Regions from separate parts of the Streptomyces sp. SID14515 genome, predicted to be linked through region 2. Evidence: riboswitches for the same ligand, from Rfam matches in the RefSeq annotation. Region 2 holds a riboswitch; each other region holds the start of a gene.
The links. A riboswitch is a leader RNA that binds a small molecule or an ion and turns the genes downstream of it on or off. The one in region 2 is predicted to bind cyclic di-AMP.
Positions count from the first base shown of each region.

Region 1: another riboswitch for cyclic di-AMP. It lies ahead of G3I54_RS18845 (transglycosylase family protein); the one in region 2 lies ahead of G3I54_RS03830 (transglycosylase SLT domain-containing protein).
Region 3: another riboswitch for cyclic di-AMP. It lies ahead of G3I54_RS11185 (M23 family metallopeptidase); the one in region 2 lies ahead of G3I54_RS03830 (transglycosylase SLT domain-containing protein).

Region 1 covers NZ_JAAGMH010000086.1:16,539-20,448, reverse strand. The annotation lists gene G3I54_RS18855 (cytochrome P450) at 1-215, shown strand, start outside; gene G3I54_RS18850 (transglycosylase family protein) at 392-1,441, shown strand; cyclic di-AMP (ydaO/yuaA leader) riboswitch at 1,733-1,915, shown strand; gene G3I54_RS18845 (transglycosylase family protein) at 1,921-2,637, shown strand; gene eno (phosphopyruvate hydratase) at 2,972-3,910, shown strand, end outside.
Region 2 covers NZ_JAAGMH010000021.1:57,945-61,854, reverse strand. The annotation lists gene G3I54_RS03835 (GMC oxidoreductase) at 1-1,606, opposite strand, end outside; gene G3I54_RS03830 (transglycosylase SLT domain-containing protein) at 1,763-2,596, opposite strand; cyclic di-AMP (ydaO/yuaA leader) riboswitch at 2,602-2,789, opposite strand; gene G3I54_RS03825 (FAD-dependent oxidoreductase) at 3,241-3,910, shown strand, end outside.
Region 3 covers NZ_JAAGMH010000059.1:46,962-50,871, forward strand. The annotation lists gene G3I54_RS11175 (MerR family transcriptional regulator) at 1-573, shown strand, start outside; gene G3I54_RS11180 (PP2C family protein-serine/threonine phosphatase) at 711-1,934, shown strand; cyclic di-AMP (ydaO/yuaA leader) riboswitch at 2,145-2,297, shown strand; gene G3I54_RS11185 (M23 family metallopeptidase) at 2,309-3,343, shown strand; gene G3I54_RS11190 (aldo/keto reductase) at 3,630-3,910, shown strand, end outside.

The DNA.
Region 1 (3,910 bases), on a different contig from region 2:
GCATCCACTACTGCCTGGGGGCGCCGCTGGCCAGGCTGGAGGGGCAGACCGCGCTGGCCACGCTGTTGAGACGCCTCCCTGACCTGCGACTTGCGGCAGAACCTGCCGATTTGCGTTGGCGCGGCGGACTGATCATGCGTGGACTGCGCACACTTCCGGTCGAGTTCGAGCCGGGCAGCCGTTCCGAAAAAAGTGACACGCTGTCAACTCTGTGACTTTCACGTGATCTGCGCTGCATCGACTTGTGACACACGTTCGAGTCCCGCTAGGTTCACGGTTCGACGCGTCGGTCGCACGTTGCTCACGCGTCACTTGTGCGCCGACGCAGGCACGAAATCCCGCTGCGCGGCGCTCAGGTCACTCGCTTGTCAGTCGCACGGAAGGCATACCCATGGGCTCCGCGAACGGCAGACACCGCCGCCCTCGCCAGGCACCCGCCATCGTCGTCGCCGCAGGTGTGACGGGATCGGCCATCGCCATCCCGCTGCTCGGCGCGAGCGGCGCGCACGCGGCCGAGGCCACCACCTGGGACCGGGTCGCGGAGTGCGAGAGTGGCGGCATGTGGAGCGCCGATCTCGGCAACGGCTACTACGGCGGGCTCCAGTTCTCGCAGGAGACCTGGTCGGCGTACGGCGGCACGGCGTTCGCGCCCCGCGCCGACCTCGCCAGCCGGTCGCAGCAGATCTCCGTCGCCGAGAAGGTCCTGGACGACCAGGGTCCGAAGGCGTGGCCCAGCTGTGCGGTGATCTCCGGTCTCGCGGTGGACGGCAGCCTGCCGGGCGTCGACCCGGGCACCTCGCCGTCCGCCGACCCGTCCGCCGATCCGTCGGCGGACCCCTCGGCCGACCCGGCCGGCGAAGCGGGTTCGACCGAAGAAGCGGATGAATCCGGCAAGGGCGAGAAGAACGACAAGGGTGGCAAGGCCGACAAGGGCGACAAGGCGGACGAGGAGGGTGGTAGTGGTACGGAGAAGGGCGGCGACGCTCCCGATTCCTCGGTGACGCCCTCCGCCCCGCCGTCCTCCGACGCTCCCGACGCCACGGACCCCTCCGGCACCGCCGACGCCTCGACGGGCGAGAACGGCAAGGGCGGCAAGCACCGGGGCGCCCCCGCGCCCGAGGAGGCCGGGACCGGTCAGGGCGACGGCCCCCGTGAGTCCGGCCGGCACGCCTCGCGTGGCGACGGCGACGGGCGGAACGGCGGCGCGGCGAGCGCCGGCGCGTACACGGTGCAGCCCGGCGACAACCTCTGGGCCATCGCCGACTCCCAGGAGCTTCCCGGCGGCTGGACCGGCCTGTACGAGACGAACAAGGACCTCCTGGGCTCCGACCCGGATCTGATCCTGCCCGGCCAGAGCCTGGATCTGGGCCTGGGTCAGGACGCCGAGCAGGGTGCGGAGCAGAGCGCGGATCAGGGTGCCGAGGTGCCTGCCGCCAACTGATTCAATTCGGGCGAAAACGCCCGGGAAAATCAGGCAGTTCAGAGGCCTATGTCCACTTTTGCGGAAGTGAGACATGGGTCTCTTTGCTTCAACTGGCGCATCTCGCCCGGCCGGTCCGCGCGTATCGCCCCCGACCTGCGGAAATGCCCCATCGGTCGCGGGGAGTTCGGGGCGATTGCCCCCTATGTCCATCTTTGAATGTCGGGGTTGCCTGTGTTTACGGTCGGAGCCGCTCGCACCGCGGGCCCCGTCGACCGTCACGCCGAATCCTGCCGTCGGTCGAAGGGAACAGACGCGTAAGCGCCGTAGGCAGGAGCGGGGGACCCAGGTAGGCCGCCGGGTCCGGACGCCTCGTCGAACCGACGGGGACGTACGGGACCGGCTCGGGGTGAAGTCGCGAGCAGCACCGTGCGACCGGGCAACTCATCAGCCCGAACCCGACAGCTCACCTCGTAGGCGTCGGTGAGGAGATTCGTTCCATGCTGCTGAACAGCAAGGGCAAGCACCGCCGCCCGTCCAAGGCCACCCGTATCGCCACCCTCGCGGGTGTCACCGGTGCCGCCGTCGCCGTCCCGCTGATGGGCGCGACCAACGCGTCCGCCGCCTCCGTCGAGACCTGGGACGCCGTCGCCCAGTGCGAGTCCGGCGGCAACTGGTCCATCAACACCGGCAACGGCTACTACGGCGGACTGCAGTTCTCGCAGTCCAGCTGGGCCGCCGCCGGCGGTACGCAGTACGCCTCGCGCGCCGACCTGGCCTCCAAGGACCAGCAGATCGCCACCGCCGAGAAGCTCCTCGACCTGCAGGGTCCGGGCGCCTGGGCCTGCGCCAGCGCAGGCGGCCTCACCAACGACGGTGTGGACCCGGGCGTGAACACCGGCTCCGGCCAGTCCGAGAGCAAGCCCGAGCAGGCGCAGCCCGAGCGTCAGGCCGAGCAGCCCACCACGCGCTCCGAGCAGCGCCCCGCTCCGCAGGCCGAGAAGAAGGCCGAGAGCAAGAAGACCGTCACCACCCCGACCGGCGACAAGGTCAAGAAGGGTGACGGCGAGTACAAGGTCAAGGCCGGCGACACCCTGAGCAGCATCGCCCAGGCGGAAGACGTCAAGGGCGGCTGGAGCAAGCTCTTCAAGCTCAACGACGACATCGTCGAGGACGCCGACCTGATCTTCCCGGGTCAGCAGCTCCACCTGAAGTAAACGCCGTCTCTCCTCCCCGGAGGGAGGGCGTCCGGCGGCACCCTCCCTCGCACGGCTTCCCGGCCCGGCGCGCTCTTCCCCCCCAGCGCGCCGGGCCGGGTTCTTCGTGGGTGGAGGGCCCGAGCGGGCGCGGTTGCGTTCACCTCTTGTCGCCACCGCTTATTACCGCCCAGTAGATTTCTAGAGTTTTGTCCCGTGATGCAGGTCCTTGGGCCCTTTTTCGTCCCAGGAGACGGGCGGTCGGCTGGCCGACGCGGCCGGGCCGGATAGGCTCGGGTCGCAAGGCCACAGTGACCCTGCACAACCAGTGTCAGATCCCAGAAGGAGATGCCTCGTGCCGTCCATCGACGTCGTCGTAGCCAGGGAAATCCTCGACTCCCGGGGCAACCCCACGGTCGAGGTCGAGGTTGGCCTCGACGACGGCAGCACGGGCCGTGCTGCTGTTCCGTCCGGCGCCTCCACCGGTGCGTTCGAGGCTGTAGAGCTTCGCGACGGTGACCCCAACCGCTACCAGGGCAAGGGCGTCGAGAAGGCCGTCCTCGCCGTCATCGAGCAGATCGGCCCGGAGCTCGTCGGGTACGACGCCACCGAGCAGCGCCTCATCGACCAGGCGATGTTCGACCTGGACGCCACCGAGAACAAGGCCTCGCTCGGCGCGAACGCCATCCTCGGCGTCTCGCTGGCCGTCGCGCACGCCGCCTCCGAGGCGTCCGACCTGCCGCTCTTCCGCTACCTCGGCGGCCCGAACGCGCACCTGCTGCCCGTTCCGATGATGAACATCCTGAACGGCGGCTCGCACGCCGACTCCAACGTGGACATCCAGGAGTTCATGATCGCGCCGATCGGCGCCGAGTCCTTCTCCGAGGCCCTGCGCTGGGGTGCGGAGATCTACCACACGCTGAAGAAGGTCCTCAAGACCAAGGGCCTGTCCACCGGACTCGGCGACGAGGGCGGCTTCGCCCCGAACCTGGAGTCCAACCGCGCCGCCCTGGACCTCATCGTCGAGGCCATCACGGAGGCCGGCTACGTCCCGGGCCGTGACGTGGCGCTCGCGCTCGACGTCGCCGCGTCCGAGTTCTACAAGGACGGCGTCTACGAGTTCGAGGGCAAGTCCCGCTCGGCCGCCGAGATGACCGAGTACTACGAGGAGCTCGTCTCCGCGTACCCGCTGGTCTCCATCGAGGACCCGCTGTACGAGGACGACTGGGCCGGCTGGAAGGTCATCACCGACCGCATCGGCTCCAAGGTCCAGATCGTCGGCGACGACCTCTTC
Region 2 (3,910 bases):
CGGCGAGCGCGGTGATGGTGACGAAGGGGTTCACGCTGGTGTTGCCGGGGATCAGCGCGCCGTCGATGACGTACAGGCCGGGGTAGCCGTGCAGCCGGCCGTAGTTGTCGGTGGCCTTGTCCAGGACCGCGCCGCCCAGCGGGTGGTAGGTGAGGTGGTCGCCCCAGATCTTGTAGACACCGAAGAGGTCCGTGCGGTAGATCGTCCCCTCCTTCTGGTTGATCTTGTCGAAGATGGTCTTCGCGGCGTCGATGGACGGCTGCTTCCACGCCGTCTGCCAGTTCAGTTCGGCCTTGCCCGCCGCCGCGTTCCAGGTGAACTGGGCGCGGTTGGGGTTCTTGGTGATCGAGAGGTAGAAGGAGGCCCAGGTCTCGATGCCGGTGGGCAGCGGAGCGACTTCGGCGAACGCTCCGCCGGCGTCCCAGTTGTCGATGCCGCCGGTCGGGATGGACGACTGCACCTTGCCCGTCGGATCCCAGAGGTGGTTGGCCCGGCCGCACATGACGTTGCCGTTGTCGCCCCAGCCCTTGCCGATCTCGTTGTTGAGGAGGGGCAGGGCGCCGGTGGCCTTGAGGCCGACGAGCAGCTTGCTGGTGCCCACGCTGCCCGCGGCGAAGAACACCTTGTCCGCCGTGACGGTCTTGGTCACGGCGGTCCGGCCGCCGGTGTCCAGCTGGTCGATGAGCACGGTGTAGCCGCCGCCGGGGGCCGGGGTGACCGTGGTGACCTTGTGGAGCGGGGAGATGGTGACCCGGCCGGTGGCCCTGATCCGGTCGATGTAGGTCTTCTGGAGCGACTTCTTGCCGTAGTTGTTGCCGTAGAGGATCTCCGCGTCCAGGGCCGACTTCGGTACGGTTCCGGCCGCCTCCTGCTTCATGTAGTCCCAGTCGTACACGGCGGGCACGAAGAGGAACGGGAAGCCGGAGCGCTGCGCGTGTTTTCGGCCGACCCGGGCGTACTGGTAGCAGTCGACGGTGTCGAACCAGGCGGGATCGATGGTGGTGACGCCGAGCCCGCTGTTGGCGCGCGGGTAGTAGGTGCTGTACATCTCCTCGGCGTTCACCGTCGGGAGGATGGCGCCGAAGTTCTCCCGGCGCGGGGTGACGGCCATGCCGCCGTTGACCAGGGATCCACCCCCGACGCCGCGGCCCTGGTAGACCGTGATGCCGCCGAACTCCTCGGCGTCCAGGATGCCGGTGTAGCGGTTGACGTCCTTGTCGATGGGGAAGCCGAGGAAGTTGCTCAGCGGCTGCTTGGTCCGGGTCCGCAGCCAGAAGGAGCGGTCGTCCGGTTTGGTGGTGTTGGCGAAGATCTTTCCGTCCGCGCCCGGGGTGTCCCAGGCCATGCCCATCTCGACCATGTGGACGTCCGTGCCGGCCTGGGCGAGCCGGAGGGCGGCGACGGAGCCGCCGTATCCGGTGCCGATGACCAGGACGGGCACATGGGCCCCGGAGCCGATCGGCGCTGCTGCCGCCCGTGCGCTCGCCCAGGCCGGTGCGGTGGTCCCGGCAAGCGCCGCGACCCCCAGAAGAGAACCTGTTCCAGTGATGAATCTTCGACGCGAGACGCCCTTGGTCCCGCCATCCTGCTTGGTAGTGTCACTCATGTGACATCCCTCACTCTCGACAGAGTGCAACAGGTTCTACTGTCGATCGCGTGGTAAGTCACTAGAAACTTGGGGGTAACTTCACGGCGCCGTCCGGCATGACGGAGGGGCCCCGGACCATGCAGTCCGGGGCCCCTCGGGTTCGGGCGCGGAGGATCAGTAGGCGCCGAAGACGTTGTCGATCGAGCCGTAGCGGTCCGCGGCGTAGTTGCACGCGGCCGTGATGTTGGCGACCGGGTCATAGCTGTCGGTCGAGGTGCCGGGCACGTGGTAGGCCTGGAAGGTCGGGTCGATGACCTGGAGCAGGCCCTTGGACGGGGTGCCCTTGACCGCGTTGGAGTCCCAGTTGTTGATCGCGGCGGGGTTGCCCGAGGACTCGCGCATGATGTTGCGGTGGATGCCCTCGTAGGTGCCGGGGATGCCGTGCTCGGCCATGACCGCGAGCGATTCCTTGATCCAGCCGTCGAGGTCATCGGTGTATGCGACGGCCTTCTCGGCGGCCGGAGCGGCCTTCGCCACCGGGGCGATGTTCGTACGCTCCGAACGGTCGGCACGGTCCGCCGACGCACCGCGCGCGGTGGCGGCGGAAGCCTTGGAGGACTTGGCGTCCGACGGGGCGGCGGCCTTGTTTCCGAGCGTCAGCTTGATACCCGGGTGAATAAGGTCGGGATTCTCTCCGACGATCTTCCGGTTGCCTTCGTACAGCTTCTGCCAGCCGCCGCTGACGGAATGCTCTCGGGCGATCTTGGAAAGCGTTTCGCCGGCCACCACGGAATGCTGGGCGGGCGCGGCCTTCACGGCGGAATTCGCCTGGGCGACCACCGCGGCGGGGGCCACGGCCTGCGGTGCGGCGGTGGGGGCGGGGGCCGCGAAGGCGCTGGTGGCGCCGATCACGGGGAGCGCGAGAACGGCTCCGCCGGTGGTCACGGCGGCGAGGCCACGACGCAGCGAGGTGGACTGGGGACGGCGGTGCTTACCCTGTGCGGGCATGGGGGATTTCCTCTCCGGCGCCTGCGAGGTGAGCTGTCGGGTTCAGACGGGAGATGTCTGGCCGCACGATCGTGCGACTTCACCCCAAGCCGTTCCGGTTACGGTTCGGCGACTTACCTGGGTCCCCCGCTCCTGCCGTACGTGAGTGGGTTTCGGATTCCCGGACGGCGGCAGGATTCGGCGTTCCATCCGGATTGACGGTGACCGTAGGCGAGAAACGCGGGACAGAACAAGCCCCGCATTCCGGATTCCCTTTTCCACGCAAGATCGAATGGCGGAATTCCCGGATCGGCCCGCACCGTCACGGCGTCAACTTTCTTCGCACAGAAGGGAACCGATGCCTCCGGTTCTGCGTCCGCGCCCTCGGACGTGACGCTCACCACTCGCTCGCGGTGATGGCGAAAACAGGCCCAGGCAAATGCATCAAAAGGCCTGGAAATCCCTTTACGGATAGACGGAGCAAAAGAACCAAATCGACCATATGGGCATAACGAAACGGGCCAATCGGACACTCTGGGTGGGGGTGACCGAAGGGCCCGCGGGGCGATCGCTTACGGTGTGGGGTGGAGACTAGTAAGCCAACCCTTACCTCCGACGTACGCTGTACCTGCCCGCGTTCGCCCGCCCCGAAGGATCACCACGCCATGACACGCCCCGTCCGCGTCGCCATTGTCGGAGCCGGCCCCGCCGGTATCTATGCTGCGGACGCGCTGCTCAAATCCGAGGTCTGCCAGGACCCGGGGGTCTCGATCGACCTCTTCGAGCGCATGCCCGCGCCCTTCGGCCTGATCCGTTACGGCGTGGCCCCCGACCACCCGCGCATCAAGGGCATCGTCAAGGCCCTGCACCAGGTGCTGGACAAGCCCCAGATCCGGCTCTTCGGCAACGTCAGCTACCCGCACGACATCGGCCTGGACGACCTGCGGTCGTTCTACGACGCGGTGATCTTCTCCACCGGCGCCGAGGCCGACCGGGCGCTCGACATCCCCGGCATCCAGCTGGACGGTTCCTACGGCGCCGCCGAGTTCGTCTCCTGGTACGACGGGCACCCCGAGGTCCCGCGCACCTGGCCGCTGACCGCGGAGAAGGTCGCGGTGCTCGGCGTCGGGAACGTGGCCCTGGACGTGGCCCGTGTCCTGGCCAAGACGGCGGACGAGCTGCTGCCCACCGAGATCCCGGACAACGTGTACCAGGGCCTCAAGCAGAACAAGGCGCTGGAGGTGCATGTGTTCGGGCGGCGTGGCCCCGCACAGGCCAAGTTCAGCCCGATGGAGCTGCGGGAGCTGGACCACTCCCCCAACATCGAGGTCATCG
Region 3 (3,910 bases), on a different contig from region 2:
GGTCTGTCGCTGCCCGCCATCAAGGACGTACTCGCGGGGCAGCGGGACACGGCGACGGCGCTGCGGGCGCATCTGCGGCTGCTCGAACAGGAACAGGCGCGCATCGGGCGGCAGATCGCCTCGGTGCGGACCACTCTCCACAAGACCCAGGAGGGGATGGAACTCATGGCCGATGAAGTGTTCGACGGCTTCGACCACACCGCCCACGAGCAGGAGGTGACCGAGCGCTGGGGCCGGGACGCGTACGAGGAGGGCGACCGCTGGTGGCGTTCGCTCGGGGACGGGGAGAAGAAGGCGTTCCAGGACGAGCACGAGGCCATCGCGCGTGACTGGGGGCGGGTCAGGGAGGCCGGGCTGGCCGCCGACGGGGCCGAGGCGCAGGAACTCGCGCGGCGGCACTGCGCGTGGCTGTCGTCGGCCGAGGAGCCCAGCCGTTCGTACGTGATCGGGCTCGGTGAGATGTATGTCGCCGATCCCCGCTTCGGAAAGAACTACGATCGCTACGGGGACGGCACCGCCGCCTTCGTACGGGACGCACTGACGGTCTACGCGGAACACCGGCTCTCCGACTGACCACGGGCCGGGACTCCGTTCGCTTCCCCCTATTCGGCCGATGCGGAGTCGCCGCTCGGCGCGGCTCCGGGAAGCCTGGACGGGGCGCGGTACCGTCCGCAGCCGTGGGTGGACCGGGCAGGAGTGCACAGGTGGGGATGGCCGAGAGACGGCGCAGCGGCACGGCGGGGAGCATGGACGCCGTGGGCCGTGCGGTGTTCGGGTCCCCGGAGAGCAACGTGACGCCCGGCAGCCGGGGGTCACGCCGGTTCGTCCGGATGCTGCCCGCCCTGCTGATCGTCGGCGGGCTGCTGTTCGACTCGCTGGCCCCGCCCAACTTCACCGCCGTCCCGCTGTTCGTGGCGGCCCCGCTGATCGCCGCGCCGTTCTTCTCGCTGTCCCGGACGATCCGCACCGGCATCGCGGCGATCCTCTCCGTCATCGCGATGCGGCTCTCCGACGGGACGTCCACCCAGGTGGTCCCCGTCATCGAGATGATCACCGTGCTCACCGCCTCGGTGCTCGCCCTCGTCATCAACGGGGTCGTACGGCGCAGCAACGAGCAGCTGGCCTCGGCCCGGGTGATCGCCGAGACCGCCATGCGGGCCGTGCTGCCGACGCCGGCCGAGCGGATCGGCGGGCTCCAGGTGGCCGCGCGGTACGAGGCGGCACAGGCGGACGAGTTCGTGGGCGGCGACCTGTTCGCCGTCGCGGACACCCCGTACGGCGTACGCGTGGTGGTCGGCGACGTGCGCGGCAAGGGGCTGGGCGCCGTCGAGGCGGTGGCGGTGATCATCGGGGCGTTCCGGGAGGCCGCCGAGCAGGAGCTCTCGCTGGAGGGTGTGGCGCAGCGGCTGGAGCGGGCGCTGGCCCGGGAGGGGACGCGGCGGTACGGGCTGGACGCCATGGAGGGGTTCATCACCGCCGTACTGGCCGAGATCCCGCCCGGCGCGGCCTCGCTGCGCATCGTGAACCGCGGTCACCCGGAGCCGATCCTGCTGCACGCGGACGGCGCCCTGGAGGTGCTGGCGCCCTCGGTGCCCGCGCTGCCGCTGGGGATGGACCTGGGGGTGTGGCCGGACCGGGCCGACGAGTGGGAGATGCCCGCCGGGGCGACGCTGCTCGCCTTCACGGACGGTCTGTCGGAGGCCAGGGACGCGAACGGGGTCTTCTACGATCCGGCGGCCCGGCTGCGCGGCCGGATCTTCCCGGGCCCCGAGGAGCTGTTGTCGGCGCTGACCGACGACGTACGGCTGCACACCGGGGGGCGGACCACGGACGACATGGCGCTGATCGCGGTCGGCCGGCCGGCGGAGGGGCAGCCCGTGCGCCGGACGACGGTGAAGATCGTGGGCCGGGGCGATGACACGGTGCGTAACTGAAGGACACCGCTCCGCATAACATTTGACACAACGTCAGAAAAAGGAGTGTGGCTGAGTCGCGGTCAAGTCGCCCGATTCCGCCCGCTTGTGACCCGTACATCCCCACCGCGTCCGTTAATGATCAACAGGAACAGCTTGGAATCGGGCCCGGGTGTCTATTAACGTTCGATAACGCAGCGCGGTCGTCCCAGTCGTCGTCAGAGACGGCACCGCGCGCGAGCGCCGAATTCCGCAAGGGAACCGGGGAACCACCTACATGGGGTGAATCGGACGCCTGCGTCTCGTGAGAGACGGAGGGGCCCGTAGGAGACCTTCCTGCTCCGAACCCGTCAGCTAACCCGGTAGGCGAGAAGGAAGGAAAGGAGTGCGCCCACGTGGCGTCCAACAAGCCTGCCCCTGAGGTCCCGTCACCCTTCAGTGCCGACACCTTCGGTGACGCGGAGCGGTCCTGGGAGGAGTGGAATCCCACCGAGGAGTCCATCCGTCCCGTGCGCGGCAGGCACCGCGTAGCCAAGCAGCGTGGTCTGGCCCGTAGCTCCACCGTCCTCGGGGTCGGCGTCATAGCGGCCGTCGGTGCGGGCGGCATGGCCACCGCGCAGGACAAGGCGCCGGTCTCCATCTCTCTTCCCGATTCGATCGCGGACAACCTCCCCGACGCCAAGTCCCTTCCCGGCGTCGGGTCCTTCATGTCGGACGACGCCGAGCCCGCCCCGGTCGCCGCGGCCGCGCCGCTCACCACCGCCGGCCTCACCACCGCCGAGGCCGAGGAGGGCACCGCCGACGCGGGCGAGGCCCTGCGCGCCCGGATCCTCCAGCAGGCCGAGCAGCAGCAGGCCAGCGCCGACGCCGAGGCCAAGGCCGCCGCCGAGAAGGCCGCGGCCGAGAAGGCGGCGCAGGAGGCCAAGAAGCAGCAGGACCAGGCCGAGGCCGAGGCCGCCGCGAAGAAGAAGGCCGAGGAGGAAGCGGCCGCGAAGAAGAAGGAGGCCGAGCGTCTCGCGAAGCTCGCCGCCAGCTTCTCCCTGCCCACCTCCTCGTACACGATCACCTCGACCTACGGTCAGTCCGGCGCCCTGTGGTCCTCGGGCCAGCACACCGGTCTGGACTTCGCCGGGTCGGCCGGTACGCCGATCAAGGCCGTGCACGGCGGCACGATCACGTCGGCCGGCTGGGCCGGTTCGTACGGCTACCGCACGGTGCTCCAGCTCGATGACGGCACGGAGATCTGGTACGCGCACCAGTCCTCGATCGACGTCTCGGTCGGCCAGAAGGTCACCACCGGCGAGACCATCGGCCGCATGGGCGCCACCGGCAACGTGACCGGTGTCCACCTCCACATGGAGGTCCGCACGGCGGGCGGTTCGGCGATGGACCCGATGGCCTGGCTGAACAGCAAGGGCCTCTCGGTCTGAGACCCCGGCATTTCGGTCCGGGGCCCGGGCCGTCCGGTCCGCGTCCCCGGCCCTCCGGCTGACGACGTACGTCCCTTCGTCGCCACCCCGCCCCGAAACCCCGGCAGCCCTGACGCACACCCCCCCCCGACGTCAGGGCTGCCGGTCTGTCCGGGGGCGGCCGGGCCCGGTCGGGGCCCGCGCGGCGGTGACGTGCGCCCCCGTGGTGCGCCATCCGGTGGAACGCCACCCCGTGGAACACCATCCGGCGGAATACCTCCGCCGCCCCGGCCCGTTGAACCCTCACATGACTTCTGCGCGCACTCTCGGCACCTCCGACCTCCAGGTCTTCCCCCTCGCCCTCGGCGGCAACGTCTTCGGCTGGACGGCGGACGAGGAACAGTCCTTCGCCGTCCTGGACGCGTACGTCGCGGCCGGCGGCAACTTCATCGACACCGCCGACGCCTACTCCGCCTGGGTCGAGGGCAACCGGGGCGGCGAGTCGGAGACCGTCATCGGCAAGTGGCTCGCCTCCCGCGGTAACCGGTCCGACATCGTCGTCGCCACCAAGGCCGGCGCCCACCCCGA